One region of the Cupriavidus taiwanensis LMG 19424 genome, then DNA from elsewhere that is predicted to be linked to it. Evidence: predicted binding sites of a transcription regulator. Region 1 holds the regulator's gene; the other holds the start of a gene.
The links. Region 1 encodes FliA, which starts transcription of late flagellar genes. Its sites were predicted from a motif close to CTAAAGTTTNNNNNNNNNNNGCCGNTA; they were not measured.
Positions count from the first base shown of each region.

Region 2: a site for FliA is predicted at 8,196-8,222, ahead of RALTA_RS04600 (DUF342 domain-containing protein). Genes of this name have one in related genera too.

Region 1 is NC_010530.1:282,885-298,350, forward strand. It holds gene RALTA_RS17035 (AAA domain-containing protein) at 1-630, opposite strand, end outside; gene RALTA_RS17040 (endonuclease NucS domain-containing protein) at 1,376-2,092, shown strand; gene RALTA_RS17045 (DUF5677 domain-containing protein) at 2,540-3,322, shown strand; gene RALTA_RS17050 (hypothetical protein) at 3,447-4,256, shown strand; gene RALTA_RS17055 (nuclear transport factor 2 family protein) at 4,484-4,837, shown strand; gene RALTA_RS17060 (isocitrate lyase) at 4,912-6,492, opposite strand; gene flhB (flagellar biosynthesis protein FlhB) at 6,965-8,107, shown strand; gene flhA (flagellar biosynthesis protein FlhA) at 8,104-10,185, shown strand; gene flhF (flagellar biosynthesis protein FlhF) at 10,196-12,535, shown strand; gene RALTA_RS17080 (MinD/ParA family ATP-binding protein) at 12,547-13,338, shown strand; gene RALTA_RS17085 (RNA polymerase sigma factor FliA) at 13,439-14,155, shown strand; gene RALTA_RS17090 (flagellar protein FlhE) at 14,155-14,592, shown strand; gene RALTA_RS17095 (flagellar protein FlgN) at 14,829-15,290, opposite strand; gene flgM (flagellar biosynthesis anti-sigma factor FlgM) at 15,296-15,466, opposite strand, start outside.
Region 2 is NC_010528.1:976,816-992,281, forward strand. It holds gene RALTA_RS04565 (sensor domain-containing diguanylate cyclase) at 1-1,408, opposite strand, end outside; gene RALTA_RS04570 (aminotransferase-like domain-containing protein) at 1,587-3,026, opposite strand; gene RALTA_RS04575 (hypothetical protein) at 3,201-3,572, shown strand; gene RALTA_RS04580 (NAD(P)/FAD-dependent oxidoreductase) at 3,640-5,265, shown strand; gene RALTA_RS04585 (TIGR03862 family flavoprotein) at 5,262-6,557, opposite strand; gene RALTA_RS04590 (DUF1415 domain-containing protein) at 6,648-7,259, shown strand; gene RALTA_RS04595 (class I SAM-dependent methyltransferase) at 7,260-8,099, opposite strand; gene RALTA_RS04600 (DUF342 domain-containing protein) at 8,289-9,902, shown strand; gene RALTA_RS04605 (CapA family protein) at 10,162-11,274, opposite strand; gene RALTA_RS04610 (FAD-binding oxidoreductase) at 11,499-12,887, shown strand; gene ppk2 (polyphosphate kinase 2) at 13,002-13,919, shown strand; gene RALTA_RS29015 (hypothetical protein) at 13,987-14,253, shown strand; gene RALTA_RS30230 (hypothetical protein) at 14,458-14,622, shown strand; gene kdpF (K(+)-transporting ATPase subunit F) at 14,622-14,711, shown strand; gene kdpA (potassium-transporting ATPase subunit KdpA) at 14,711-15,466, shown strand, end outside.

The DNA of each region.
Region 1 (15,466 bases):
CGAGAACAGTTCATCGAAAACAGGAAAATCTCGATTCAGAACTTGCGAGTCCGGATGGGGGCGGAAGTATTCATTAAATTTGACTTTCTCGGAAAAAGTGAGGAACTCTTTCAGGGACAGTGTGTGTTGACGCTCAACTTCCGGGATCTGACTAAGATCAGAGTTCCCCGTCATGACGACAAAGAAATGAACCCGCGGGGCGTATTTTTTATTGGTAAAGCGAGGCGTAAGCTTCTTCAGCTTGTTATCCAGCAAGAATTTCTTGTTTCTCGTGACACTAACCGGCGACCGTCCCATGTTCTTGTCGCCCTTGAACCAAGTTTCTCCGTTGGCAGTTACTGGAAAATGGTTCCAGTCCTTCAATTCAACAATGATGACATTGCAGTGAGTCACGATGACCAGGTCAAACTCACCTTCCTTGCCCTTCGAATCGACGAATCGGAAACCCGCATACCCCTTCCACGGAAACATGCCATTCCGTGCGACCTTGTCTTGAAGTTGATCTCGCAGTGAAGTCCCGCGATTCTCGAGCTTTCGATCAGGCGCGGTATCGGTGAAGGTCGCCTTGATTTTGTTGATGGCCCTAATCTCTTGTTCTTCCAGGCCGCCGTCCCAAAATTCGATGTCCACGATGCTTCCTTTTGTCTCGCTACGCGCAGAATCAGCCCGTCGAGCGAATATTGCAAGTCAATGTGACGAGTCTACCTCAGGCTTCGCTCCTGATGCGCCAGATTTGACAGTGAAGAGCTACTCCTTTTCACCGTCCGGACAGGCGGTGGGATATGTTCCTTGGTGATGCCTTTCTCAGTGCATCCCTGGTAGTAATGGGTCAGTCAGTCAAACTCCTAGGAGGGCAAGCTTTGGATCCTGCCGGCTTGTCACGGTCAGCCGCTATGGCCGACAAACAACGAGCTGACTTCAAACGAGGAAGTAGCTAACCTCCCGACTTAGCGGGCGCGACTTCCATGCTTCTTGCGGCCCTTACCAAGCGGACTTGGGGGCCAGTGCGGAGTGGGCGAAATAGCATTATCGACGGCGTAAGTGCCGCGATGCATACCCCGAATGAGGGGAGGCTGCTTTAGCCGCAGCTCTACGTTCTCCGGGTTTCGTTGTTGGACACAGCTAACGACCTCGGATCGTCGTCGACATCCAGGATGGCGCATGTTTCGTAATTGCCGGCCCCAAAGCGGCCAGACAACTTAAGTCTGTCCGATGACCGCTACTGGCCGCGAACTGGCGTTCTGGTTCTGCAATTTTCGTTGTGCATTGGGAGAGCGCTACGGCTACACGCGAAAATGATCGACGGACTCCCGGATGCACGGCTTCTGTGTCGATATCGAGTAAAGTCTTGGCGTTGCTACAACCGAGAAAAACAATGGAACGCCAAGCACCTAGGAAATACCTAGTGGTCGAACCCGGCGCTGACGGGGCGGTGAGCGTCACGGAGATGAAGCGTTGGTGTCGCCAGAACCCGGATCGGCGACCTCCAAATACGGATCCCGACCGGGGTAATTCCCAGAAGCTTGCTAGGGCGTTCGGCTATGCGGGATGGTCTGTAGAGTTGACGGCGACTGAAGTCCGTATCAGTCCAAGCAAGGAAGCGGCCGTGCAAGCCGCTGCCGTGTTGGATGCTGAAAGCGAACCTCTCGAGGACGAAGGGGAATCGAGCGAAGAGACGGCTTTCGCCCTGGAGCGACAGCTTCAGGACTTCATGGTCTCTAACCTACGTGCAATTCCCGTCAACGGGAAACGGCTGCGACTTCATGTTGATGAGACCAGCGACGGGGTGGAATATCCAACCTCGAGCAACCGCCGGATAGACATCCTTGCCCGGGATGAGGACGACAACTTCATTGTCTTCGAGCTCAAGCGGGGCCAGGCCCCAGATAGCGCGATCGGGCAACTTCTCAACTACATGGGGTGGGTGAAGCTCAACTTGGCCAAGGATAAGCAGGTCACTGGGGTAATCGTCGCGCGCGATATTAGTGAGCGAATGAGAGAGGCCATCGTGATGACGACCAATATTACTCTTTTTGAGTACCAGTTGAGGTTCGAGCTGAGCGCGATCAGCCAGGCCACCGCCACGGCATAGTATCCGGTCGAATCATGCTCAAGCACGAAGTCCAAGCGGTCTTGGATTCCTACTATGCGGAAGCGCTTGCGGCGGCCGAGCCCGGCTTTGTTCCGTATTTTCGCGAGCGATCGGCGCCGTTCCTTCTCAGCGTATCTCAAGCTTACCCGCCGCGAAGCCGCGGCCGTCTCAGACCGACCCTTCGCTGCCTTTCAACTTCGCCGACCTCGGTGGCCGTTGATCGGCAGGAATCAGACAAACATTCGCACTTGGAGTCAATAGCGCATCCAGTTTCTCGGATATCCCTCCATCGCCGGAGCAGAACACTGCCGCTGTGCCGCTGATCAGCCAACAGCAGCGAGCGCGCTGGCAGGCTCGGTCCGAGTTGCTGTGGGCGAAACAGAGCGGAGGGCCTTGATTTGCTCACAGATGCAATAGCAGTTTCAGACTACGCTTCCTCACGAGACAATGACGTCCTCATTTGAAGTTGATGGATTTTTATCGGACCTTTCCGGCGTAATCGCCCTCAACAACCGCGAGTATGCAGGTCGCTTTCGATTCGCCCGAGAACTGAATCGGCTCGGCATGAAGATCTTGTATCAGACCGCTGCCGACAAAACAAAGTCCGCTGAATGGATCTCCCTCGCGCTTTTGGGGCGCGCTTTGCAAGCGTTCCAAGCTGCAATGCTTCTGTTGGAGCGAGGGATGGTCCCCGAGGCCAGCGGAAGCGCTCGGCATCTTTGTGAGGCCCTGATTGTCGTTGGCGGACTACGGGCGGACGCAACACTGCCCCAGCGCATCGTAAGCGCACACGAACTGCACAAAAAGAAGATAGGCAACGCAATCTTGGAATCGAAAAGTCTTCTGGAATTGTTTAACCCCGAGATTATTTCCACTTTGCACGCACGAGTCTCGTCTCTCCGCGATCAGCGGCTTGACGACCTAAAGCTAGAGCAGATCGCTGGGAAGGCTGGGCTGCTGGACGTTTACACGATGTACTACCGCCAGCTTTCTGGTGAGGGTGCCCATATAACGGCCGGTACTCTGGAGCACCATCTCGTAGGGGGCGACGATGACATTGCCGAGTTGCAGATGGAGCCATCTGATCGAGGCCTCGATTTTGTCCTCTTGGCCTCCATTTCGTGTCTGTTTGGCGTGATTCGCGAAACAAGAGAAAGGTTTGGGCTGGAAGCATTGGAATCAGAGTGGCAGATTATCGCGAAACGCTTCGACGCCGAAAAGATGCAGTAACGATAACTCGAAGCGAGCCCTAGCCAGGATTTGTATAGTGAAGAGAATTGGGGCTCGCTTGTCGTGCATGGATCATCTGTCCCGGCCTCAGCACGGTGCCAAGATATTTATCGGATCTGACTGTATGAATCAGCTTGTTTTGACATTGAATTCCGACGGCGTTGCGAGCCCAGGAATGAAGGCCGCACGGGATGCAAGTGAGATCGTTAGATTCGCGTTGCACTCGTTCGATAACTCCGACCTTAGCATCGCGCCGCCTGTTGCGGGCCATCCTATTGCCTATGACATGGGAACCAGCGCGAACAACGCTGATGAGCGCCGCACTATATACGCGAACTGGATTCTGTCCCAGGCGTTCTCCGAGGTGGCGCGAGGCATTCGTGAATCGTTAGAGGAGGCATATTTCTTCTTGAAGATTGCCAAGATTCATGACGGGCCGATGAAAGCCGACGCCTTTAATGCGTTGATGCGTGAGTCCCGGAAGGAGGCGCAACGCGCCAAGTTTCCAGACCTGATTGCGAAAGTTAACCAAGGGCTTACGGAAGCCTTGGTATTCGCAGCCGAGTTCCACTCGTTGCAAAAAGTACGCAACTGCCTTGAGCACCGTGGGGGAACTGTGGGCGCTCAAGATGCCGATGCCGACGGAGTGCTGATCCTCAGCATGCCCCGTATTAAGCTCTCCTACATGAGGGGGACAGAGGAGATCGAGTTGGAGCCGGGATGCACCGTCGATCCTGGCGACGAGAGGAAGGATGTCGAAATCTATTCGCAGCGCGTAACCCGAACGCGCGCCTATCGTTTAGGCGAGCGTATTACATTTACCGCTGACGAGTTTCAAGAGATCGCCTTCGCTTGCACGCTGTTTCTTGGCGATCTCGTGGCAAAGCTACCGAAGGCCACTCCAGGGGACCTGAAGAGGGGAAAATTGGTCTGAGGGGTGCTCGCCATCAGGGTATGGACTGGACACATTGAGCAGGCGCGATGGCTGGCCGGTATCAAGTTGAAGCGGTCGTCCAAATGTCTACTTACTGGCATGCTCGGAGGGCAGCTACTGGCCGACCTCGGACAGATAACCTGCGAAACCTGCAACCTACTCACAACAGACGCTCGACATACCATCCTGCTATCCTCCCAAGCAAATCCACCATATGGAGAAAAGCGATGACACCACGCGAAGTCATAGAGCGCTGGGTAGCCCTTTTCAACACCGCCGACGCTGCAGGCTTAGCCGATCTCTACCACCCCGACGCTGTCAATCACCAGGTCACTCAGGACCCAATCAAGGGACGCGACGCGATCCACGCCATGTTCGAACGTGAATTCGCGCTTGCCAAGATGACCTGCATCGTCGAAGCAATCCATGAAGCAGGAGAAGTCGCAGCACTCGAGTGGCGTGACCCCATAGGCCTGCGCGGCTGCGGCTTCTTCACCGTCCGTGATAGCCGCATAGCCTTCCAAAGAGGCTACTGGGACAAACTATCCTTCCTAAAACTACACGGCCTGCCCGTCGAATAGTCAGCAGGGCGGCCAGGCGAAAAGAAAAACGCCAACCCATGGGTTGGCGTTTTGCTTGGGGGCTACTACCAGAATCAAAACTGATTCATAGTATTGTCCTTCCCCGCCGCCTTCAGCGCCGCTTCGCCGCTGAAATACTCCTTGTGGTCATCACCGATATCCGAGCCCGACATGTTCTGGTGCTTGACGCAGGCGATGCCCTGCCGAATTTCCTTCCGCTGCACGCCAGCGACGTAGCCCAGCATGCCTTGATCGCCGAAGTATTCCTTAGCCAGATTGTCCGTCGACAGCGCAGCAGTGTGATACGTCGGCAGCGTAATCAGATGATGGAAGATCCCCGCCTCCCGCGACGCATCAGCCTGGAACGTCCGGATCTTCTCGTCCGCCAGCTTCGCCAGCTCACTGTCATCATATTCCACGCTCATCAGCTGGGCGCGGTCATATGCCGACACGTCCTTGCCCGCTTCCTTCATCGCGTCATACGCCTGCTGGCGGAAATTCAGCGTCCAGTTGAACGACGGGCTGTTGTTGTACACCAGCTTGGCGTTCGGGATGACCTTGCGGATTTCGTTGACCATGCCGGCGATCTGGGCGATGTGCGGCTTTTCGGTTTCGATCCACAGCAGGTCGGCGCCGTTCTGCAGCGCGGTCACGCAGTCCAGCACGCAGCGTGCTTCGCCCGTGCCGGCGCGGAACTGGAACAGGTTGCTGGGCAGGCGCTTCGGGCGCAGCAGCTTGCCGTCGCGCTTGATGATGACGTCGCCATTGCCCAGCTGGTCGGCCGACAGTTCTTCGCAATCCAAGAACGAGTTGTACTGGTCGCCCAGGTCGCCCGGCTTGGCGGTCACGGCGATCTGCTTGGTCAGGCCGGCGCCCAGCGAGTCGGTGCGGGCGACGATGATGCCGTCGTCCACGCCCAGTTCCAGGAAGGCGTAGCGGATGGCGCGGATCTTGGCCAGGAAGTCTTCGTGCGGCACGGTGACCTTGCCGTCCTGGTGGCCGCATTGCTTCTCGTCGGAGACCTGGTTTTCGATCTGGATGCAGCAGGCGCCGGCTTCGATGAATTGCTTGGCCAGCAGGTAGGTCGCTTCGGCGTTGCCGAAACCGGCGTCGATGTCGGCGATGATGGGCACCACGTGGGTGACGTGGTTGTCGATCTTCTGCTGGATCGCAGCCTTTTCGGCGCCGGTGGCGGCGTCGAGCTGGCGGAACAGGCCGCCCAGTTCACGGGCGTCGGCCTGGCGCAGGAAGGTGTACAGCTCGCGGATCAGCGCGCTGACCGAGGTCTTCTCGTGCATCGACTGGTCGGGCAGCGGGCCGAACTCGGAGCGCAGCGCGGCGACCATCCAGCCGGACAGGTACAGGTAGCGGCGTTCGGTGCTGTTGAAGTGCTTCTTGATGGAAATCATCTTCTGCTGGGCGATAAAGCCATGCCAGCAGCCCAGCGACTGGGTGTACTTGGACGGGTCCGCGTCATAGGCCGCCATGTCGGCGCGCATGATCTTGGCGGTGTACTTGGCGATGTCCAGGCCCGTCTTGAACTTGTTCTGCGCGCGCATGCGGGCAGCGTACTCGGGGTTGATGGCATTCCAGGCGCTGCCCTGGGTTTCTTTCAAAGCAGCCACTGCCTTGATGTCGTCTTGATACTGGGCCATGTCAGTTTCCTAAGATAAGGCGCGTTTGAGAAAAATCGTTTGGCGTGCCGACCGTGGGTCGAAGCAAACAGCGTGAACTCATTGTAGGGGGATCCGGGTCCGTTGCGGTTATGTCTTATATAAGACATAAGACTTTGTTTCCCCTTATTTTTCAAAGGGATAGATGTCAATTTTCACGATACGGAACGTTTTTTCGCAGAACGAAAGCGAGCGCGGCGCAGCGCAACATCAAAATTCCACGATGTGAAACGCGCTTTCAGTGAGCGGGCAAAGGCCGCTTCAGCGCACTGCGGGACAGCGCCTCCGTCACTTTTCCACTAAAGACTGCTGACCCCTGCGCCGTTAACCCCAACAGTCCCTCATTTCCCAAACAGCACCCAATTCCCCCGCCTTTTCGTGCGAATGGGAATCCCACCCCGCTTCGATAATCCCCGCTGACGAATAGCGGCCTGCCGCTTCGCACGGAGCGTGGATGTCCGAAGAAAGCGATCTCGAGAAAACCGAACCCGCCTCACCCCGGCGCCTGGAAAAGGCGCGCGAGGAGGGGCAGGTGGTGCGTTCGCGCGAGTTGGCGACGTTCGTGATGCTGATTGCCGGCGTGACCGGCCTGTGGACGCTGGGCGGCCACCTGGGTCGCAGTCTGAACCAGGTGATGCAGGGCGCGTTGCGCTTTGAGCCGGCCACGGCGTTCGATCCGGCGCGCATGCTGTCGCGCTTTGCGCTGATGGTGTGGGACAGCCTGCTGGCCTTCCTGCCGTTGCTGCTGCTGTTCGGCGTGGCCGCGCTGGCCGCGCCGCTGCTGCTGGGCGGCTGGGTGTTCTCGGGCAAGTCGTTCGCGCCGCAGTTCTCGCGCCTGTCGCCGATTGCGGGGCTGGGGCGGATGTTCTCGGCGCATTCGCTGGTGGAGCTGCTCAAGGCCGTGGCCAAGTCGCTGCTGGTGGGCGCGGTCGGTGCCTGGGTGCTGTGGCGCCGTCTGCCCGAGGCCATCGCGCTGATGAATGCGCCGGTGCAGGAGGCACTGCTGCACATGGTGGACCTGGTGATGTTTTGCTGCCTGGTGGTGTCGCTGTCGCTGCTGGTGGTGGCGGCCATCGACGTGCCGTGGCAGTACTGGGAGTTCTTCAAGAAGCTGCGCATGACCAAGGAAGAGGTCAAGCAGGAATTCAAGGAGAGCGAGGGCGACCCCCATATCAAGAACCGCATCCGCCAGCAGCAGCGTGCCATGGCACGCCGCCGGATGATGACGGAGGTGCCCAAGGCCGATGTGGTGGTGACCAACCCGACCCACTTTGCGGTGGCGCTGCGCTATGAGGAAGGGCGCATGGGCGCGCCGCGCGTAGTGGCCAAGGGCACCGGCGAGGTCGCCGCGCGCATCCGCGCGCTGGCGGCGGAGCACCGCGTGCCGCTGATGTCGGCGCCGCCGCTGGCGCGCGCGCTGCACCGCCATGTGGAGCTGGGCCAGGAAATCCCGGCCGGCCTCTATACCGCCGTGGCCGAAGTGCTGGCCTGGGTCTATCAACTGAAGCACTGGCACTACTCGCAGGGCCCGCAGCCGCAGGCGCCGGCGGACCTGCACGTGCCCGATGAACTCGCCGTACCGGAAATGCGCGAATGAACGCTCTGAGCAATCTCTTCAACCTGCCCGGCCTGCGCTCGGCGGGCCAGTTCAAGGCCATGACCGGGCCGCTGCTGATCATCATGATCCTGGGGATGATGATCCTGCCGCTGCCGGCCTTTGTGCTGGACCTGCTGTTCACCTTCAATATCGCGCTGGCGATCATGGTGCTGCTGGTCAGCATGTACACGCAGAAGCCGCTGGATTTCGCGGCGTTTCCGGCGGTGCTGCTGTTCACCACGCTGCTGCGGCTGTCGCTGAACGTGGCCTCGACGCGCGTGGTGCTGCTGGAAGGCCATACCGGCCCGGACGCGGCCGGCAAGGTGGTGGAGGCCTTCGGCCACTTCCTGGTGGGCGGCAACTTTGCCGTGGGTATCGTGGTGTTCGCCATCCTGGTGGTGATCAACTTCATGGTGATCACCAAGGGCGCGGGGCGGATTGCGGAAGTCGGCGCGCGCTTCATGCTGGATTCGATGCCGGGCAAGCAGATGTCGATCGATGCCGACCTGAACGCCGGCCTGATCGACGAAGCCGCCGCCAAGAAGCGCCGCGCCGAGGTGGCGCAGGAATCCGATTTCTACGGCGCCATGGACGGTGCCAGCAAGTTCGTGCGCGGCGATGCGGTGGCGGGCCTGCTAATCATGTTTATCAACGTGGCCGCGGGCATGGTGGTGGGCATGGTCCAGCATGACCTGGACTTCGGCACCGCCGTGCACAACTACACGCTGCTGACCATCGGCGATGGCCTGGTGGCGCAGATTCCGGCACTGGTGATTTCCACCGCGGCCGGCGTGATCGTGTCGCGCGTGTCGAACGAGCAGGACGTGGGCGAGCAGCTGACCGGCCAGCTCTTTGCCAACCCGCGCGTGCTGTACCTGACCGCGGGCATCATCGGCCTGATGGGGGTCATCCCGGGCATGCCGCATTTTGCCTTCCTGCTGCTGGCGGGCGCGTTGGTGTGGATGGGCCGCTATATCGCGCGACGCGCGGCCACGCAGGCGCAGACCAAACAGCGCGAAGAGCGCACCCCGGCAGTAGCACAGGAATCGACCGAAGCCAGCTGGGACGATGTCACGCTGGTGGACCCGCTCGGCATGGAAGTGGGCTACCGCCTGATCACGCTGGTCGATCGCGCGCAGGACGGCGAGTTGCTGGGCCGTATCAAGAGCATCCGCAAGAAGGTGGCGCAGGAGATCGGCTTCCTGGTCCCGGTGGTGCATATCCGCGACAACCTGGAACTGAAGCCCAACGCCTACCGCATCACGCTCAAGGGCGTGGAAATCGGCCGCGGCGAGGCCATGCCGGGCCAGTGGATGGCGATCAACCCGGGCCAGGTCAGCGGCACGCTGCCGGGCGCGGCCACGCGCGACCCGGCCTTCGGCCTGCCGGCGGTGTGGATCGATGCCGGCATCAAGGAACAGGCGCAGGCGTACGGCTATACCGTGGTCGATGCCAGCACCGTGGTGGCCACGCACCTGAACCACCTGATCCACATGCACGCGGCCGAGCTGCTGGGCCGCCAGGAAGTGCAGGCGCTGCTGGACCGCATCGCCAAGGAATCGCCCAAGCTGACCGAAGACCTGGTGCCGAAGACGATCTCGCTCACCGCGCTGCAGAAGATCCTGCAGAACCTGCTGGACGAAGGCGTGCCGATCCGCGACATGCGCACCATCCTGGATGTGGTGGCCGAGCACGCGCCCAAGATCAGCGACCCCAACGAGCTGACCGCGATGGTCCGCGTGGCCCTGGGCCGCGCCATCACGCAGCAGCTGTTCCCGAACAATGCCGACCTGCAGGTGATCGGCCTCGACGCCGGCCTGGAGCGCGTGCTCTCGCAGGCGCTGACCAACGGCGGCGGCATCGAGCCGGGCCTGGCCGACGCGCTGCTGCAGCAGACCCAGGGCGCGGTTACGCGCCAGGAGCAGCTGGGCATGGACCCGGTGCTGCTGGTGCCGTCGCAGCTGCGTCCGCTGATGGCGCGCTTCCTGCGCCGGACCATGCCGCAGCTGCGGGTGCTGTCGCACGCCGAGGTGCCGGACAACCGCAATATCCGCATCACCGCCATGATCGGCGCGTGAGGAGTCAACGATGAGCGTAGCCAAGTTTGTTGCGGCCAACGGCCGTGAAGCCATGCGCCAGGTGCGCGAAGCCATGGGCCCGGATGCCGTGGTGCTGTCCAACCGCACTGTCGAGGGCGGGGTCGAGATCGTCGCCATGCGCGATACCGATCTGGGCAGCGTGTCGGCCAGCGCGCAGGTGTATGTGCCGCCGGCTCCGGCGCAGGTGCCGGCACCTGAACCCGCTGCCATCGGCGACCTGCGCGGCGAGCTGCAATCGATGCGGGCGATGCTGGAACGCCAGCTGGCCGGCATCGGCGCGGCGCCGGGCGTGGCCCCGAGCGCGGCGGCGCACGGCGTGGCCGCGAGCGACCCGTTGCGCGAATCGCTGTTCGAATGGATGGTCGGCGCGGGCTTCTCCGGGCAACTGGCGCGCACGCTGCTGGCGCGGCTGCCGCTGGGCTATGACCGGCCCGCGGCAATGGGCTGGATCCGCGGCGAGCTGGCCAGCAAGCTGCCGGTGCTGGGCGACGAGGACCACTTGTTCGCGCAGGGCGGCGTGCTGGCGCTGGTGGGCCCCACCGGCGTGGGCAAAACCACCACCACGGCCAAGCTGGCCGCGCGCTACGTGCTGCGCCACGGCGCCGACAAGCTGGCGCTGCTGACCACCGACAGCTTTCGCATCGGCGCCCATGAGCAGCTGCGCATCTACGGCGACATCCTGGGCGTGCCGGTGCATGCCGTGAAAGACGCCGCCGACCTGCGCTTCGCGCTCGCGGCGATGAAGGACAAGCACCTGGTGATCATCGACACCGTCGGCATGAGCCAGCGCGACCGCAGCCTGTCGGAGCAGATCGCCATGCTGGCCGGCGTGCCCGCGCCGGTGCAGCGCGTGCTGCTGCTCAATGGCGCCAGCCATGGCGATACCCTCAATGAAGTGGTGCACGCCTACCGCCATGACGCCGCGCCGGATGGCGGCGGCATCGACGGCTGCATCATCAGCAAGCTGGATGAAGCGACGCACCTGGGATCGGTGCTGGACGTGGTGATCCGTCACCGGCTGCCGGTGTTCTATGCCTCCACCGGGCAGCGCGTGCCCGAGCACCTGGAACTGGCCAACAGCACCGCACTGGTCGAGCGCGCCTTCCTGACGCCGCGCCGCGGCTCGGTGTTTGCCGATGCCGATGCGGCGCGCCGTGCGGCAGCTGGCGCGGGTGAAGAGACAACCGCGCGCGGTGGCGCGACCGATGTGCTGCGCTCGCTGACGGATAGCGCCGACGCGCTCGGCCAGTGCGTGACCGAACTCAACGGCGCGGGCCTCGGCTTCGACCTGGCCCGCTCGCTGTGGCAACAGCGCAGTGCCGGCGCCCCCGCACTGCGCGCCATGTCGCAGCAAGTGCGCGAAGCCGTGTGCCGCGACGTGGCGCGCCAGTGCGACCAGTACGTGCTGGCCGTCGCCGCCACGCTGCAGGTGGCCGTGGCCGCGCGCCGCTCGCCCCAGCCGATCCAGCACACGCTGTGGCTGGCCGACCGCAACGGCATGCCGCTGGCCGCCGCCGTGACGCCCACTGGCCGTGCCGGCCAGCCGCTGGGTGAAGCCGAATCCGATGCCGCTAACCTGCGCGCCGCAATGAGCGCCGCGCGCAAGGTCGTCAACCTGGTCGAGGCGCTGCCGTCCGCCGCCACGCTGGCGCGCTGGCAGCTGGCCGGCGAGCGCTGGGTCGCCAGCGCGCGCAAGACCGCGCGCGTGGTCAGCGCCGGAACCGCGTGGAAGCTGGATGCGCTGGCGGACACGCTGACCTTCCATGCCGTCGGCGAAGACACCGTGCGCGAGCGCGACGCCGTGCGCTGGCTGGCGACCGCCGACGTGCGCGTGCCGGACAGCCCGGTGCGCGGCAAGGGGACGCCCGAAGGCGGCATCGACGCCTGCCTGGTGGTGGCGCGCCTGGCCGACCGCGCCACCGGCGAGCTGCTCGATACGCGTTACCTGCTGTGCGATCCGGCCCTGGCGCAGGACGCCCCGCAGGTAGCGCGCTGGGCCTTGTGGACGGATGCGGCCGAAACCGGCCTGCGCACGCTGCGCCATGCCATCGATCATTTTGCGCAAGATGCCCGGGAGGCCAACGATGCGGCCGCCGTCGCCGCACTGCAGTTGGGCGTGTCCGTGCTGCGCCTGGAGCACGCCCCCACCGCGGCCGCGCCCGCGTTCCTGGCGCGCCTGGCCGGCCGTACCGTGCGCACGGGCGCGCCGGTGCCGGGCACCGTGCTCAATGAAGGCATGGGTCGCATGCTGGCCTTGCTCGACGTGCTGGAGAACTATCCGGGCCGCGCCAGCGCCGCACCCGCCGTTACTGCGGAGGCCCTGCAGTGAGCACCCTCGCCATGGACCAGGCCGAGAGCCTGCGCCGCATGCTGGCGCCGCGCACCACGCGCCGCATCGCCGTGCTCGCCAGCGAACGCGGCGCCGGTGCGACAACCGTGGCGCTGGGTTTGTCGCATGCGCTGGCGATGCAGGGCGAGCGCGTGCTGCTGGTCGACGAAGACGCGGCCGCCGCGGCCACGCGCTTGTCCGGCGCGAGGCCTGCGGGCACGCTGGCTGACGTCCACGCGGGCCGGCTGTCGCTGGATGGCGCGGCGGGCGTGAGCCCGCAAGGCGTGCTGTCGGTGGTGCCTGCGGGCCGGCCGGTGCCGGGCGCCGCCTTGCCGCCGGCAGCGACGCAGGATTTCCGCAGCGTGCTGGTGGATGCCTCTGTCGATGCGAACGGCGCCCTGTCGCCGCTTGCGGGCGATGCGCACAACGTGCTGGTGGTGATGCGCCCGGAGCTGGCGTCGATCACTGCCGCCTACGCGTGCATCAAGCGGCTGCACCATCTGTATGCGTGGCGCCGGTTCCACCTGATCGTCAACCTGGCGGCCAGCGAAGCCACGGTGCAGGCCATCCTGCGCAACCTGGCGCGCACCGCCAGCCAGTACCTCGGCGTCGAAGTCCTGTGCGCGGGCTGGCTGCCGGCCGACCCGCTGGTGGCGCGCGCCGCGCAGCTGGGCCGCTGCGTGGTCGAGGCCTTTCCGGCGGCACCGGCCACGGCGGCACTGCGCCGCAGCGCCGGCGGCATCGGCGCCTGGCCGCTGCGCGCGGATGCCGCCGCGCCCGCCGCCAGCGCGGCGATGGCCTGAGCCTGCCAGCCATGCCACCTGTCACCAACATACCCTGAGCCCAGCCGGCACGCATGCAGGCATGCCGGTCCAGCCATCCAGCAGTCACGAGAATTGCACCATGTACACGATCCAGGGAAAGCTCGAACAGGCCGATGTGGTCAAGGCGCACGCCCCGCTGGTGCGCCGCATCGCGCTGCAGCTTGCCGCGCGGCTGCCCGCCAGCGTGCAGATCGACGACCTGATCCAGGCCGGCATGATCGGCCTGCTCGACGCCGCCAAGCGCTATGAAGACACGCACGGCGCGCGCTTCGAGACCTACGCCAGCCAGCGCATCCGCGGCGCCATGCTCGACGAGGTGCGCGCCAACGACTGGCAATCGCGCAGCCTGCGCCAGTTCACCCGCCGCATCGAACGCACCCAGCGCAACCTGGAACAGAAGCTCGGCCGCACGCCGATCGACTCCGAAGTGGCCGAGGCCATGGAGATGCCGCTGGACGAATACCAGCTGCTGCTTAACGAGGTCTATGGCTGCCAGCTGCTGCACTATGAAGACTTCGAGCGCTCCGGCGAGGAAGACTTCCTGGACCGCCATCTCGGCGGCAGCGACGACGGCAACCCGCTGACCGTGCTGATGGAAAGCGGCATGCGCGAGGCGCTGGTCCGCGCCATCGAGCGCCTGCCCGAGCGCGAGAAACTGGTGCTGTCGCTGTGCTACGACCAGGAACTGAACCTGCGCGAAATCGGCGCGGTGCTCGACGTGACCGAGTCGCGCGTATGCCAGATCCGCGGCCAGGCCATCAACCGGCTGCGCACCCAGTTGCGCGGCCTGCTGTGATGCCCGGCAAGGCGCGCGCCGCGCGTGGCGCCTGCTGCCTGCTGGCGGCCGTATCGGCATGCGCGTGGGCCGCGTTCGATGCCGGCACCCGTCATGCATGGACCGGCTCGGTCAACGGCCCGGCCCTGCACGGCCGCGGCCAGCGCGCGGTGTCGCCGCCGATCTTGCCGACCGGCGTATTGCCGCAATCAGAAGGGGTGATTACCTCGGTGCGCTGGCGCTACAGCTTCGCCAAGACGCCGCCGGGGGACCTGCAGGCTTACCTGTGCAATGCGCAACGCTGCGTGCTGCTGCCGCAGGCCGAGGGCAAGACCGACGCGTTCTTCGGCGACGATGCCACCAAGGGGTTTGTGTTTGCGTTCCGGGTGCCGGGGCAGGGGAGTCTGGTCCCGGTGTTGCAGGGGCGGAGCAATGAGGTGGTGGTGGGGTTCAGGTAGGGATGAATGTTCCGTTTTTTCGTCAGTTATCAACAAGTGACGAAAAAATGGAACATCAGGCCGAGAGATGGCCGCATGCCGCCCAAGCCGACTTGCACCCCGGACCTGTCGGTTGTCGTCCCCGCGAAGGCGGGGACCCAGTGTCTTTTTGTCTCTCGAAAGTACACTTCAAAGACGCTGGATTCCCGCCTTCGCGGGAATGACAGTGGCATTTGCTTCTTGAGTCGTTCTAACGCTTACCCAGCCGCCAGACTAACCCCACCCACCCCCGCCGCCGCCTTCCCATCCTTCCCATACAACCCCGCATCCCCGCCACTATGCTGGCGCAGCGCCTGGATGGCTTCACGGGTAAAGTCGAGATGGGCGTCCACCACCGCCCCGTTGAGCGCATTGGCGTCACGCGCGGTGCGGGCGGCGAAGATCAGGCGGCGCCAGGCGTCGGCCACGGCCGGATCGACCTGGCGGCCTAGCAGTTGGCCTTCCGGGCCGGCGCGAAGCCCCAGCGCGCCCATCTGGGCTTCGCGGGCCTTGAGCTGGCGGGACAAAGCCTGGCCCAGTTCGACCTTGCGCGTCAGCAGTCCGCTCAGGGACTGGAAGTCGCCCCGCCTGAGGGCGTCGCGCTCTTCGGCGAGGAGTTGGCCGAAGGCCTGGATGCCTTCGGTTTCGCGCTGCAGGGACTGGATCAGGCTCTGGCTCATGATGGCTATTTGGCGTCGGCCTGGCCGAGCTCGCGCAGGGTGGCGAGCAGGCCGTCGGCAATCTTGCCCGGGTCGATGCGGATCCGGCCTTCGGCGATGGCCTGGCGGATCTCTTCGACCTTGGCGGTATCGATATCGTCGTCAGCCGGCTGGGCCAGGCGGGCGCTGATGTCGCG
Region 2 (15,466 bases), on a different contig from region 1:
CCTGGCAGGTGGCGTGGCCGATGGAGAAGCTGAGCCGCGTGCCGGGGTAGAACTGGTTGTTCAGCTCCACCACCTTGCCGATCTGCTCGACCACGGTGGCGGCGCCGCGCTCGTCGCGCCCGGGCAGCAGCACCATGAACTCGTCGCCGCCGGTGCGCGCGACGCAGGCCTGCTCGCCCACGGCTTTCTTCAGCACCTCGCCGGTGCGGCGCAGCAGGCTGTCGCCGTCGGCGTGGCCGAACTGGTCGTTGACGACCTTGAGCCCGTTCAGGTCCACCGCCACCACGCTGACCGGCCACGGGCCCTTGCGGCCCAGCCGCGCCAGTTCGTCCTCATAGTAGGCCCGGTTGTAGAGCTTGGTCAGCACGTCATGCTTGCCGAGGAACTCGACATAGGCCTCGGCCTTCTTGCGCGCGGTGATATCGGTCAGCGACACCAGCACCTGGTCCCAGTCCGCTTCGCGCCCGGGGAACACCGACCATTGCATGAACACGTCGACGGCGCGGCCATCGAGCGCGTAGTTGATGACCTCGCGCTGCTGCCACAGCCGGCCATGCCACAGGTCGATCAGCTGCTCGGCAAAATGGATGCGCATGTCGTCGCGGAACACGTCGCCGAGCCGCGACAGCAGCGCGGCCTTGCTGTCCGCGCCGAACATCTGCAGGGTCTGCTGGTTGACGTCGAGCACGCGGATTTCCTGCATGCAGCGCGAGACGAAGTCAGGATGGACGTTGAGGAAGGTGCGGAAGTCGGTGATGCCGGCGGCCCGCACTTCGTCGATCAGCACCTTGACCGCGCTGAAGTCCTCCACCCACAGCGACACCGGCGAATGCTCGAACAGGCCCAGCGCATACTGCTCGCTGCGGCGCAGCTCGCGTTCGGTGCGCAGGCGCGGGGTGATGTCCTTGATCGACAGCAGCACGCGCTCCCAGGTCTGTTCATGCCCCGGCATCACCGTGGCCTCCAGCTGGATGTCGAGCCGCGCGCCGTCCAGCGCGTAATTGACGGTCTGGCTGGAAAAGCCGTTGGCGCCATCCCACAGCTGGCCGAGTTCTTCGACATGCTGCTCGAACATGTCGTCGCGAAAGACCGTGTCGAGGTTGGCCACCAGGTCGTCGAGGTCGGCGGCGCGGAACAGTTCCAGCGTGCGCCGGTTCACCGCGATCACGCGGATCAGCGCGGAACATTGCGCCACCCGCCGCGGATCGGCGCGCAGGTGCGCGCGCAGGTCGGTGATGCCCTGCTGCCGCCACTGCGCGAAGCACTCGCGCACGGCGCTGAAGTCCTCCAGCCACAGCGAGACCGGCGCCAGCTGGAACAGGGTCTGGTAATCGTCCGGCAGGTGGCGGGCAGGGTCGCCGATACCCTGGGCCGCGGACGGTGCCACGGATGTACTGGTCAAGGCCATTCTCCTTGTTCTTGTTGTGAAGGCGCGCGGCGGCCATGTGCAACCGATGCGATCGGGGCCGCCGGGGACCAGCCGGGCAGCCGCCTGCACGCCAGCGCACTAGGATAGGCGAGCCGCCGGCAAAAAGGGAGGGTTGTTGCAAATCGGCGCGAGGGCCGGGGACCGGCCACCGCGGCGGTCAGGCCGCGAGCCGCTGCACGATCGCGGCGAGCGTGCCGAGCGCGCGCTCGATCTGCGCGGAACGCGGGGTGCCGCAGTTGATGCGCAGGCAGTGGTCGAAGCGCCCGGCGTTGGAAAACATCACGCCCGGCATCACGCGGATGCCGGCCTGCAGCGCCTGGTCGAACACCGCCTCGGACGAGACCTGCGCCGGCAGCTCGACCCACAGGTGCATGCCGCCGCGCGGCGCGCCCAGCCGCGTGCCGGCGGGAAAGCCGGCGGCGATGGCCTGCGCGAACCATTCGCGCTGCGCGCGCAGCCGCGTGCGCAGCCGGCGCAGGTGCCGGTCATGCGCGCCCGACGCCAGGAAATCGGCGGCGGCCATCTGCGACAGCATCTCGTTGGGCCGCGACAGCCCGAACTTCAGCATCTCGACGCGCGCCTGCCACTTGCCGGCGGCGATCCAGCCCAGCCGCATGCCGGGCGCCAGCACCTTGTGCAGCGACGCGCAATGGATCACGTTGCCGCTGCCATCCCAGGCCTTGGCCGCGGCTGGCGGCGCGTCGCTGTCGGCGGTGGCCGAGAAGCAGTCGTCCTCGATCAGCGCGATGCCGCGTGCCTCGCACCATTGCACCAGCCGCGCCTTGTGCGCGTCGGGCATGATGCAGCCGAGCGGGTTCTGCAGATTCGGCACCACCGCCACCGCGCGGATGTTGTCGTAGTGCTGTGCCGCCAGCTCCAGCGCCTCGAGCGAGATGCCGGTCTGCGGGCTGCACGGGATCTCCAGCGCGCGCATGCCCAGGCTTTCCAGGATCTGCAGCAGGCCGTAGTAGGTGGGAGACTCCACCGCGATCACATCGCCCGTGCCCGCCACCGCGCGCAATGCCAGGTTCAGCGCCTCGGTGCAGCCGTTGGTGATGACGATCTCTTCCGGGGCCAGCTGCACGCGGTTGCGCAGCGCCTGCCGTGCGATCGCGGCGCGCAGCGGCAGGTAGCCGTCGGGCTCGACGCCCTCGCCGAACAGCTGCGGATGCCGGCGCAGCGCGCGTGCCGCGGCACCGCGCAGGGCCTCGGTCGGGTACAGCGCTGGCGCGCAATAGGCGCCGCCCAGGTTGGTGTGCACGTGCTCGTGCTGGCCGCGCGCGAGCAGGCCGGAAATGCGCTGGTGGATGCCGACATACTGGGCCGGATCGGGCAGCGCGGCGGCGGGTTCCGACAGCGCTGCCAGCGCCGCGCGCCGCGGCGCGGCAACGAAGTAGCCGGAGCGCGGCCGCGCTTCGAGCAGGCCGTCGCTTTCGAGATGCCGGCAGGCCTGCAGCGCCGTCGACAGGCTCACGCCGTGCAGCGCCATCAGCGCGCGCACCGACGGCATGCGGTCGCCGGCGGCGAGCGTGCCGGCGTCGATGGCGCGGCGGTAATGGCCGGCAAGCTGGCGATAGAGGGGGGTGGTGGTATCCATGGCGGCATCGTGGCGCGGCCGGCCGCATCGGTACAGATACAGAGGCGGGGGCCCTGTATCGTAACAGGCGGAAATCGTGGTTGCTGTTCCGGTCGCCGGGGTGCGGCCGTGTGCCTGCCGCGCGCGGCAGCCGGTCGATAGGCTGGAGTCCTGTGCCTGCTACCGGAGTCTGCCATGCCAAGCGATCTCGACACCACCCCGACCATGATGCCGTTGTCGGCCGGCCAGGCCTTGCGGCTGCACGTGTCGGCCGGGACCGTGCTGCATGCCCAAACGGGCGAGATGGTGCTGGCCGGGCCGATGCAATGGCTCGCCGGCCACTGCCACATGCCGCAGCGGCGCCTGCGCGCGGGCGACACCTGGGTCGTGCCTGCGCGCGGCTGGCTGACGGTGTCGGCGAGCCGCGGCGCGGCATTGTCGGTCACGGCTGCCCCGGGGTGGCTGGCGCGGCTGCGCGCGCGCCTGGCGCCTCCGTGGCGCCGGCCGCTCTCGGCCGGCGGGCCGGTCTCGCTGCGGATTCCCGACCCGGCGCGCCAAAGGCGATAAAATTGCGCTCCGGCCGGCCTGGCACATTGGTGTGCCCAACCCCCCGGCCGCAGTTCCCGGGTTCCCCATGCTACGTCTAAGTGAAGTCAAACTCCCGCTCGACCATACCGAAAGCGACCTCGACGCCGCCGTGCGCGCCTGTGCCGCACAGATCGGCGTCAAGGGAGACGGCCTGATCGGCTATACCGTATTCCGCCGTGCCCACGATGCGCGCAAGCGCTCGGATATCAAGCTGACCTACATCATCGATATCGAGGTGCGCGACGAGGCCGCGGCCATCCGCCGCATGGCCGGCAAGCCGAACTGGAGCGTGACGCCCGACATGGCGTACCACTTCGTCGCGCGCGCGCCGCAGGGCGGCACGCATCCGCGCCCGGTGGTGATCGGCATGGGCCCGTGCGGCCTGCTGGCCGGCCTGATCCTGGCGCAGTCCGGCTTCCGCCCCATCATCCTGGAGCGCGGCAAGGAAGTGCGCGAGCGCACCAAGGACACCTTCGGCCTGTGGCGCAAGAGCGTGCTCAATCCCGAGTCGAACGTGCAGTTCGGCGAAGGCGGCGCCGGCACGTTCTCGGACGGCAAGCTGTACAGCCAGATCAAGGACCCCAAGCACTATGGCCGCAAGGTGCTCGAAGAGTTCGTGCGCGCCGGCGCGCCGGAAGACATCCTGTTCAAGGCGCGCCCGCATATCGGCACCTTCCGGCTGGTGAGCATGGTCGAGAAGATGCGCGCCGAGATCATCGAACTGGGCGGCGAAATCCGCTTCGAGACCCGCGTCGACGATATCGATATCGATGGCGGCCGGGTGCGCGGCCTGAAGCTTTCCAACGGCGAGTATCTCGAGGCCGACCACGTCATCATGGCGGTCGGCCACAGCGCGCGCGACACCTTCCAGATGCTGCATGACCGCGGCGTGTTCATGGAGGCCAAGCCGTTCTCGCTGGGCTTCCGCATCGAGCATCCGCAGGGGCTGATCAACCGCAGCCGCTTCGGCAAGTTCGCCGGCAACAAGCTGCTGGGCGCGGCCGACTACAAGGTGGTGCACCACTGCAGCAATGGCCGTTCGGTGTACAGCTTCTGCATGTGCCCGGGCGGCACGGTGGTGGCGGCGGCGTCGGAGCCGGGGCGCGTGGTGACGAATGGCATGAGCCAGTACAAGCGCGCCGAGCGCAATGCCAACGCCGGCATCGTGGTCGGCATCACGCCGGAAGATTACCCGGGCGGCCCGCTGGCCGGCATCGAGTTCCAGCGCAAGTGGGAAGAGCGCGCGTTCGAGCTGGGCGGGCGCAACTACAACGCACCAGGCCAGCTGGTGGGCGACTTTATCGCCGGCCGCGCCTCGACGTCGCTGGGCTCGGTCGAGCCTTCGTATAAGCCGGGGGTGACCCCGACCGACCTGAGCACGTCGTTGCCCGACTACGTGATCGAGGCAATCCGCGAGGGCATTCCCGAAATCGACAAGAAGCTGCCGGGCTTCGCGCTGCATGACGCGGTGCTGACCGGGGTCGAGACTCGCACCTCGTCGCCGCTGCGCATCCGCCGCAACAACGATGACTACCAGAGCATCAACGTCAAGGGCCTGTATCCGGCGGGCGAGGGCGCGGGCTATGCCGGCGGCATTTACTCCGCGGCGATCGATGGCATCGAAGTGGCCGAGGCGGTGGCGCTCAGCATCGTCGGCGGCAGGGCTGCCTAAGCCTGTTGCTGCAGATAAGCCGCGGCCCCCTGCGCCGCGGTGCGGCCGCTGGCGAAGCAGGCCGTCAGCAGGTAGCCGCCGGTGGGTGCTTCCCAGTCCAGCATCTCGCCCGCGCAGAATACGCCGGGCAGGGCGCGCAGCATCAGGCTGTCATCCATCGCTTCGAAGCGCACGCCGCCGGCGCTGCTGATGACCTCGTCGATCGGGCGCGGGCGCAGCACGCGCAAGGGCAGTGCCTTCAGCGATACGGCCAGCGTGCCGGGATCGAGCATGGCGTCGCGGGACAGGCATTCGCGCAGCAGGCCGGCCTTGACGCCGGTGATGCCGAGCCGGCTCTGCAGGTGGCTCGACAGCGAACGCGAGCCGCGCGGATGCTCGACCTGCGCGCTGACCTGTCCGGCGCTGTGCGACGGCAGCAGGTCGAGGTGGATGATGGCCTCGCCATCGGCCTCGATGCGGTCGCGGATCGGTGCCGACAGCGCGTAGACCAGGCTGCCTTCGATGCCGTCGCGGCTGATGACGAATTCGCCCTGGCGGTAGTGCGCGTGTCCGTCACGGTCGTTCAGCGCGATCGCCACCGGCTTGACCGGCGCGCCGGCAAAGCGCGCGGCAAAGTCCGCGCTCCATGCCACGTCGAACCCGCAGTTTGCCGGGCGCAGCGGCGCGATCTCGATGCCGCGCTCGGCCAGGCGCGGCACCCATGCGCCATCGGAACCCAGCCGGGCCCAGCTGGCACCCCCCAGCGCCAGCACCACGGCGCGCGCGTGCACGACCGTGTCGCCGTGCGGCGTGGCAAAGCGCAACGCATGCCGGGCGCCGTCGCTGTCGCCGTCTCCATCGTCCCAGCCCAGCCAGCGATGCCGCATATGGAACTGCACGCCGGACTCGCGCAGACGGTGCAGCCACGCGCGCAGCATCGGCGCCGCCTTCATGTCGGTGGGAAAGACGCGGCCCGAACTGCCGACGAAGGTCTCGATGCCGAGCCCGTGGACCCAGTCACGCAGCGCCTGCGCGCCGAAGCCCGCCAGCATCGGCGCCAGCTGCGTCGCGCGCGCGCCGTAGCGGCCCAGGAAGGCCGGCTCCGGCTCGGCATGGGTCAGGTTCATGCCGCCCTTGCCGGCCATCAGGAACTTGCGCCCGACCGACGGCATGGCGTCATAGACCGCCACGCTGGCGCCCTGCGCCGCCAGCACTTCGGCCGCCATCAGCCCGGCCGGGCCGCCGCCGACGACGGCAACGTCGGGAGTGGCATGGGTGGCATGGTCACGGGCAGGCGTGGCGGTAGAGGGCATCGGCGGGGCTCGGCAGGGCAGGGTGTTTCCGCCGCGGATTATAGAGCCTGCGGCAGCGCTAGAATGACGCTTTGCCGCACGCTTGCCATCATGTCTTCCGCCACGCACTCCGCCAGCCCGTCCGACGATGCCGTCATTGCCGCCACCCGCCACTGGCTCGAGCGCGCGGTAATCGGGCTCAACCTGTGCCCGTTCGCCAAGAGCGTGTACGTGAAGGAGCAGGTGCGCTACGTGGTCAGCCCCGTCACCGGGGCGCCCGACGTGATGGATGACCTGGAGCGCGAACTGCGCCTGCTGGCCGATGCCGATCCGGCGCAGGTCGATACCACCCTGCTGATCCTGCCGCACGCGGTGGCCGATTTCCTCGACTTCAACGACCTGCTGTACTTCGCCGAGCGCCTGCTCGCCAGCCTGGGGCTGGAAGGCACGCTGCAGATCGCCAGCTTCCATCCGCGCTACCAGTTTGCCGGCACCGAGCCGGACGATATCGAGAACTACACCAACCGCGCGCCGTACCCCATCCTGCACCTGCTGCGCGAGGATTCGATCGCGCGCGCGGCGGCGGCGTTTCCCGATGCGGCGGACATCTACGAGCGCAACCAGGCGGTCATGCGCCGCCTTGGCCACGACGGCTGGCAACGCTGGATGGCGGGCGAGGACGAGCCCAAGCCGGATTCCGGATCCGCGGACGGGACGGCGTAGTTACGCCGCCACCGGCTCGGTGAAGAAGCGCTCGCGCAGCTCTTCCAGTCCCAGCCGCCCCAGCACCTCTTCCAGCCGCTCGGCCGGGCGGCGGCGCGGCAGGTCCTTGTACTGCGCGATGATCAGTTCGTTCTTCATCGAGTGTTCCCAGCCCACCAGCTCGGTCACGCTGACCTGGTAGCCGTGTGCCTCCAGCTGCAGGCAGCGCAGCACGTTGGTCACCTGGCTGCCGAATTCGCGCGTATGCAGCGGGTGGCGCCAGATCTCGGTCAGCGGATTGCCCGCCAGCAGCTTGCCCTTGTGCTTGCGCAGCACGCTGGCCACTTCGGCCTGGCAGCACGGCACCAGCACGATGTGCTGCGCGCGCTTGGCCAGCGCGAAGCGGATGGCGTCGTCGGTGGCGGTATTGCACGCATGCAGCGCGGTGACCACGTCGACGGTAGGCGGCAGCTGCGGCGAGGTGATCGAGTCCGCCACCGACAGGTTCAGGAACGACATCCCGGGAAAACCGAGCCGCGCCGCCAGCGCCTGCGAGGTCTTCACCAGTTCTTCGCGGGTTTCGATGCCGTAGATGTGCGAGTCGTCCTGCAGGGCCTTGAAGAACAGGTCGTACAGGATGAAGCCCAGGTAAGACTTGCCGGCGCCGTGGTCCACCAGCGTAACGCGGCCGCGCGCGGCCTTGACCTCCTGCAGCAGCGGTTCGATGAACTGGAACAGGTGGTAGACCTGCTTGAGCTTGCGCCGGCTGTCCTGGTTCATCTTGCCGTCGCGCGTCAGGATGTGGAGTTCCTTGAGCAGCTCGACGGACTGGCCGGGGCGGATTTCGTGGGTATTTGACATGAAGGGGACTGCACAGGCTGCGGGGCGCGGCGCGCCCCGGAATGGCGACAGTTTACCGAAAAGTCTTCGGGCGGCCCTCGGCGCTGCCCTTGTGCGCTAAAGTTCCCGGCGCGCCTGCCGTTGGTGATGCATCGATAACAAGCAGAGCGCCGGCACCCGCCGTCGCCCGCCAGACGATTCAGGGGACGCATGATGCATGAATCGGGACTGCGCCTGGAGCTCGCCGAGCCGGGCGAACAGGTGCATGCACGCTACACGCCGCAGCCGGGCCGGCTGCCGCCGGACCCGGCCAGCCTGCAGCAATGCCTGGCCGGCCTGGGCTGGTCCGGCGCGCGGCTGGATGCGCGCGCGGTGGCGCAGTTCCTCGCGCAATGCCAGCGCGCCGAGCACGAGATCGATGCCACCATCGGCGCGCTGATCGACGGCGCGTTCGAGCTCGACATCACCGGCGATGGCCTGGCGGTGCGGCTGACGCTGATGCCGCCGGAAGGCGGCCGGCCGGTCAGCGCGGACGAGATCCGCCGCGCCGTCGCGGAGCGCGGCGTGGTGGCACCGATTCAAGCCCTCGCGCTGGACGCGGCGCTGGCCGAAGGCGGCTGCGAGCTGCGCACCATTGCCGCCGGCATGGCGCCGCGGCAGGGCGAGCCGGCGCGCTTCATCAACCTGCTGGAGCCGCGCAAGCCGGCGCACAGCGATGACGATGCCGGCAAGGTCGACCTGCGCGAGCTGGGCAACCTGCTGCTGGTCAGTCCCGGCACGCCGCTGATGCGGCGCGTCGCGGCGGTGCCCGGCCATGCCGGCGTCGACGTGTTCGGCCAGCCGATTGCCGCCGATGCGGTCGACGATCCGCCGTTTGCCGAGGGCCTGACCGGCGCGGCGGTGGATGCGGATGACCCCGGACTGCTGCGCGCGTTGATTGCCGGGTCGCCGGTGGTCGGCGTCCACGGCATCTCGGTCAGTCCCGTGGTGCAGGTCGAATCGGTGGACCTGCACTCCGGCAACGTGGCCTTCGACGGCACGCTGCGCGTGTCGGGCGACATCCGCACCGGCATGTCGGTCAACGTGAGCGGCGACGTGGTGGTCGAAGGCACCATCGAAGCCGCCAGCGTCGAGGCCGGCGGCAACGTGATCGTCAAGGGCGGCATCATTGGCAAGTCGGAAAGCGCCCATGCCGAAGGCGGCATCAGCCGCGCCAGCGTGCGCTGCCAGGGCGCGGTGAAGGCGCGTTTCATCGAGAATGCGGTGGTCGAGGCCGGCACCGAAGTCACCGTCGACAGCGGCATCCGCCAGAGCGATGTCGCCGCCGGGCAGCGCATCCTGGTGGGCGGCAACGGCACCCAGGGCAGCATCAGCGGCGGCCGCAGCCGCGCCTTGCTGGCGGTGCGCGCCGCGGTGCTGGGGGCGCCGGCCGGCACCGCCACCAGCATCCAGGTCGGCCTCAATCCCTATGCCGACGCGCAGCGCGCCGCGCTCGAGGCCGAGCGCCGGCGCATGCAGGGCGAGCAGGACAAGGTCAGGCAGCTGGTGGACTTCTTTGCCAAGCACCCGGAGCGCGCCGTTGGCGACTTGCGCGAAAAGGCCCGCGCGACGCTGTTCAAGCTGTCGCGCGACCTGTTCGAGCTGGACGCGCGCCTGACCGAACTGGGGCAGCAGATGCAGCCGGCCGCCGATGCCGTCATCGATGCCGCGCGGCGCATCCATGGCGGGGTCACGCTGCAGGTGGGCAGCCGCGTGCTCAAAGTGATGGAAGACAAGCCCGGCGGCCAGATCCGGCTGGTCGACGACCGCATCACCGTCGGCTGAATCGCACGCTTGCCCGATGCCGCTTTGATCCGCGGGGATTTGTACTATCCTGCAGATATGTCCTGGGGTGCCGCAGGATGGGCGATCGAGCTAGTGTCGGGCAATGAATGCAGAAGCGGATCAGCACTCTGTGGAAGCGTTACACCGAACCGACACACGTGGCACTTGAATGAACGGGAAGGCCAGCCATCGCGCTGGCCTTTCTGTTTTCAGGTCGGCCATTACGCAAGTACCGGAATCGTGGCAGGACGGCTTGCGCTTACTCCGCCCACAGCCGCAACTCGTGCATTCCGCTGCGCGCCACGCGCGTGCCAAGTGCGCGGCCCTGTGCTTCGAACATGGCCTGCAGCCATGCCATGTCGACTTCGCGCGCATACGCCAGCCGGAAATGGCTGCGCCGCAAGGGCACCAGCCGCAGGTCCGCGCAGCCGCCGCCATCGAAGCTGACGAATGCCATCAGCGCCAGGTCCGGGCGATAGGTATCGTATCCGCCAATGCCCTCGTAATCGTTGATGAAATCGCCGCAGCCGTAGAGGATCGGCTTGCCGGCATGCAGCTCGATGCCGAGCGGATGGTGCGAGGAGTGCCCGTGCACGATGTCGATGCCGGCGTGCTCCACCAGCGCGCGGGCGAAGGCGCGTTGTGCCGGATCGATGTGGTAGCCCCAATTTGGGCCCCAGTGGACCGACAGCACCATGACATCGCCGGGGCGTCGCAACTGGCGGGCCTGCGCGGCAATGCGCGCTTGCGACGCCGCGGACCAGTCGTCCAGCAGGTTCACCCCCGAGTGCCCCGCGGTGGCGCGCCACGCTGCCGGTGTGCCGGCGCTGGGCATGGCGAAGGCCATGACCACCACGCGGCCACCGCCAGGCCGCGCCAGTACCGCGGCGCGGGCGGCGCTGGCCTCGTCGGGACCGGCGCCGGCGTGTGCGATGTGCGCGCCGTCGAGCGCGTCGAGCGTATCGGCCAGGCCCGCGCGGCCCCAGTCCAGCACATGGTTGTTGGCGAGGACCGCGCAGTCGATGCCGGCGGCCTGCAGGCAATCCACGTTGCGCGGATGCATGCGGTAGTGCACGGACTTGCCAGGCCAGGCATCGTCGCTGGTGGTGATGGCGGTTTCCAGGTTGGCGATGCGCGGCCGCGCGGCGCGGCTTGCCAGTTCCGCCAGCGCATCGCCCCACGGATAGTCCGGCCCCACGGGGCGCGCGATCGGGCCGGCCTTGCGTTCCGCCAGGCGCACGTAGTCGAGCGCGCAATGCACGTACGATTCATGCAGCAGCGGCTGGCTGGGATGCGCCAGGATCTGGTCGATGCCGCGGCCCGTCATCACGTCGCCGCACAGGAACAGGGGAGGTTGGCTGGCAGGGTCCATCGTGCAGGCGCACGGCGCGCGGGCGCCGTGCCGCCATGCCTCCATGATAGGCCCCGCGGCCACGGCAGGATTTGGCCCCACCCGCGGAATGCGCCGGACGCAGCGCGCATTTACATTCGCGCGGTACCTGCCTTAAATGGTGAAGTCATCGGTCCTCGTGGCCATTTTTTTGCTCCTGACGCCGCGTGTCGTCCGATGTTTCCAACAGCATCGGGAGGCAGATCATGGCCCAGCCATCGCAGGAACATATTGAGGCACTCAAGGCGCAGCTGCGCGGACGCTTGCTGCAGCCGGGCGACGAGGGCTATGACGACGCGCGCCGGATCTGGAACGCGATGATCGACCGCCACCCGCAGTGGATCGTGCAGGCCGCGGGCGCTGCCGACGTCGCGGCGGCGGTCAACTTTGCGCGCGAGCACGGCGTGCTGCTGGCGGTACGTGGCGGCGGCCACAACATCGGCGGCCTGGCGATCTGCGAGGGCGGCATGGTGCTGGACCTGTCGGCGATGCGCTCGGTGCGTGTCGATCCGCATGCGCAGCGCGCGTGGGTCGAGCCGGGCGCGACGCTGCGCGACTTCGACCATGAAGCGCAGGCGCAGGGCCTGGCCACGCCGCTCGGCATCAATTCCACCACGGGCGTGGCCGGGCTCACCCTCGGCGGCGGTTTCGGCTGGCTCAGCCGCAAGTTCGGCACCACGGTCGACAACCTGGTGTCGGCGCAGGTCGTCACCGCCGACGGCAAGCTGGTGCGCGCCAGCAGCGACGAGAACGCCGACCTGTTCTGGGCGCTGCGCGGCGGCGGCGGCAACTTCGGCGTGGTGACGATGTTCGAGTTCCGCCTGCATCCGGTGGGGCCGCAGGTCTATGGCGGACTGATCGTCTATCCGCTGGAGCAGGCCGCCAGCGTGCTGCCCGCCTATCGCGAACTGTATGAATCGATGCCGGACGAGCTGACCGTGTGGGTGGTGCTGCGGCAAGCGCCGCCGCTGCCATTCCTGCCGCCCGAGGCGCACGGCAAGCCGATCGCGGCGCTGGCGATCTGCTACATCGGTCCGCCGGAGCGGGGACCGGAACTGGTCGAGCCCCTGCGCCGGCTCGGCACGCCCTACGGCGAGCATCTCGGGCCGATGCCGCTCACAGCGTGGCAGCAGGCCTTCGATCCGTTGCTGACACCCGGTGCGCGCAACTACTGGAAGTCGCACAACTTCGCGGGGCTGGACGACGGACTGATTGCGATGCTGATCGAGCAGATCGGCAAGTTGCCGTCGCCGCAATGCGAGGTCTTTATCGGCGCCATGGGCGGGCAGACCAACCGCGTCGCGAAGGATGCCACTGCCTACGCCAGCCGCGATGCCAAGTTCATCATGAACCTGCACGGGCGCTGGGACAGCCCCGCGGACGACGACCGCTGCATCGGCTGGGCGCGCGAGGTGTTCCGCGCCGCGGCGCCGTACGCGCTCGGCAGCGTCTATGTCAACTTCCTCACGCAGGAGGAGGGCGACCGCATCGGCGCCGCCTATGGGCCGAACTACGACCGGCTGGTGGCAGTGAAACGTCGCTACGATCCGGACAACCTGTTCCGCCATAACCACAACATCAATCCGGCGGGCTGAAGGGCGGCGTCAAGTACGGCGGGCGAGGGCGGGGCAGCCTGCCGCGCCTTCACGCGGCTGCAATACAGGCATGCCAGCATCGCCGCGACCGCGTTGTATCCACAGGGAGAGCAGATGAGACCGGGTGAAGCAGAGCTGGTGCGGCGCATCCATAACGAGGTGGCCGACTACTACGACGAAGAGATCGAACTGGAACTGGACGACCGCGAGGCCAGCGAGGCCTTCGGCGACCCCGTGCACCTGGACGACCAGGCCGGGCAGGACAGCCGCCGGAAATATTTCCGCGAGCTGTTCCGCCTGCAGGGCGAACTGGTGCGGCTGCAGAGCTGGGTCGCCGCCACCGGGCACAAGGTCGTGATCCTGTTCGAGGGGCGCGACGCCGCCGGCAAGGGCGGCGTGATCAAGCGCATCACCCAGCGGCTGAACCCGCGCGTCTGCCGCGTCGCCGCACTGCCCGCGCCCAACGACCGCGAACGCACCCAGTGGTATTTCCAGCGCTACGTCGCGCACCTGCCCGCCGCCGGCGAGATCGTGCTGTTCGACCGCAGCTGGTACAACCGCGCCGGTGTCGAGCGCGTGATGGGCTTCTGTACCGATGACCAGTACGAAGAGTTCTTCCGCTCGGTGCCCGAATTCGAAAAGATGCTGGTGCGCTCCGGCATCCAGGTGATCAAGTACTGGTTCTCGATCACGCACGACGAGCAGCGCCTGCGTTTCCTCAGCCGCATCCATGATCCGCTCAAACAGTGGAAGCTCAGCCCGATGGACCTGGAATCGCAGCGCCGCTGGGAAGACTACACGCGAGCCAAGGAAATCATGCTCGAGCGCACCCATATCGCCGAGGCGCCGTGGTGGGTGGTGCAGGCCGACGACAAGAAACGCGCGCGGCTGAACTGCATCCATCACTTGCTGAGCCTGGTGCCGTATGCCGAAGTGGAGACGCCCGCGGTGGTGCTGCCCGGCCGCGAGCGCCACGAGGATTACGTGCGCCAGCCGGTGCCGAAGGAGATGATCGTGCCGGAGGTCTACTGAGCGGTGCCGGACGCCTAGGGTATCCACGGGTGCGTCATCGGCCCCACCCCCGGGGCGGCTACCTATAATGAAAACGGCCACCCCGACATCCGCAGTGGCCGTGATCGTGGAACTGCTAGCTTTCTGGGCGGCCATGCTTGCCGCCTATCTCCTGATGAAGCGTGCCGGCTGCTTCAGCCAGCCGGTGCTCTATCCCGATCTGGAACACCCCTTCCGTTACTGGTGGGCGCAACGGCTGGGGCGCCAGCCGGCGCCACTGCCGCCATCTGCGCCGCCACCCTCTGCGCCGCCGTCATCGCAGCAACGCGCGCAACAAAATGCCCGGAGAGCGTGACGCTGCCGGGCGCCTCAGCCCATGGCAGTAGTCTTGCTCGCTGCCGCCTCGACCGGGAACGCATAAAAGTACCGCATCCAGCCCTCGCCCAGCGAGGGAACGGGAATCTTTATGCGTTCTTTATGCGCTCCAGCCACCTTTCTATCCAGTTTTTACACCCCCATCGATAAGCTCCAAGCCGAAACCACTCAAGGGTGCCTGGTCATGGATGGGATCTTCTTGCTTGTATTGATCGGCTTCGCCGTGCTCAGCGCGGCCTTGCTGGGGCTGTGCGCTGTGCTCGTGCCGAAATCCCCGGCAGTGAGCGAGCGCGCCGGACCGCATCAACGGATGCCGGCGAAGCACAGCGCATCGGACAGGGGGTTGTGATGAGCTGGACGGACCTGCTGAGCGGCGCGCTGGCCGTTGCCATTTTTGTTTACCTCCTCATTGCGTTGTTCCGGCCGGAGAAATTCTGATGTCCTCCCAATTCGTGGGCCTGCTGGTCCTCTATCTCGCCATCCTGCTGGCGTGCGCGCCTTTTCTGGGCCGCTATATACGGCGCGCTGTCGAGGACGGCAACTATGCGCTGACCGCCTGGGGCCGTCCGCTGGAGCGGCTGATCTATCGGCTGGGTGCCGTGCGTGCCGGCGCCGAGATGGGGTGGAAGCAGTACACCATAGCGGTGGTGGCGTTCAACCTGCTCGGCGTGGTGGCGGTCTATGCGCTGCAGCGCTTGCAAGGCCTGCTGCCGCTGAACCCCCAGGGCTTCGGCGCGGTCACGCCGGACTCGGCCTTCAACACGGCCATCAGCTTTGTCAGCAATACGAACTGGCAAGGCTATGCCGGCGAGTCGACCATGGCCTATCTGACGCAGATGCTCGCGCTCACCGTGCAGAACTTCCTGTCCGCGGCAACCGGCATCGCCGTCGTGATCGCGCTGATTCGGGGCTTCGCGCGCCAGACCGCCGCCACCATCGGCAACTTCTGGGTCGACATGACGCGGGTCACGCTGTACGTGCTGGCGCCGATCGCGACCGTGATCGCGCTGGCGCTGGTCAGCCAGGGCGTGATCCAGAACTTCGATGCCTACAAGGAAGTGAGCCTGGTCGCGCCGGTCGAATACAGCCAGCCGAAGGTCGACGCGGCGGGGCAGCCGGTGCTCGATGCGCAGGGCAAGCCGGTGACGGAAGACCTGAAGACCGACAGGCAGACGCTGGCGATGGGGCCGGTG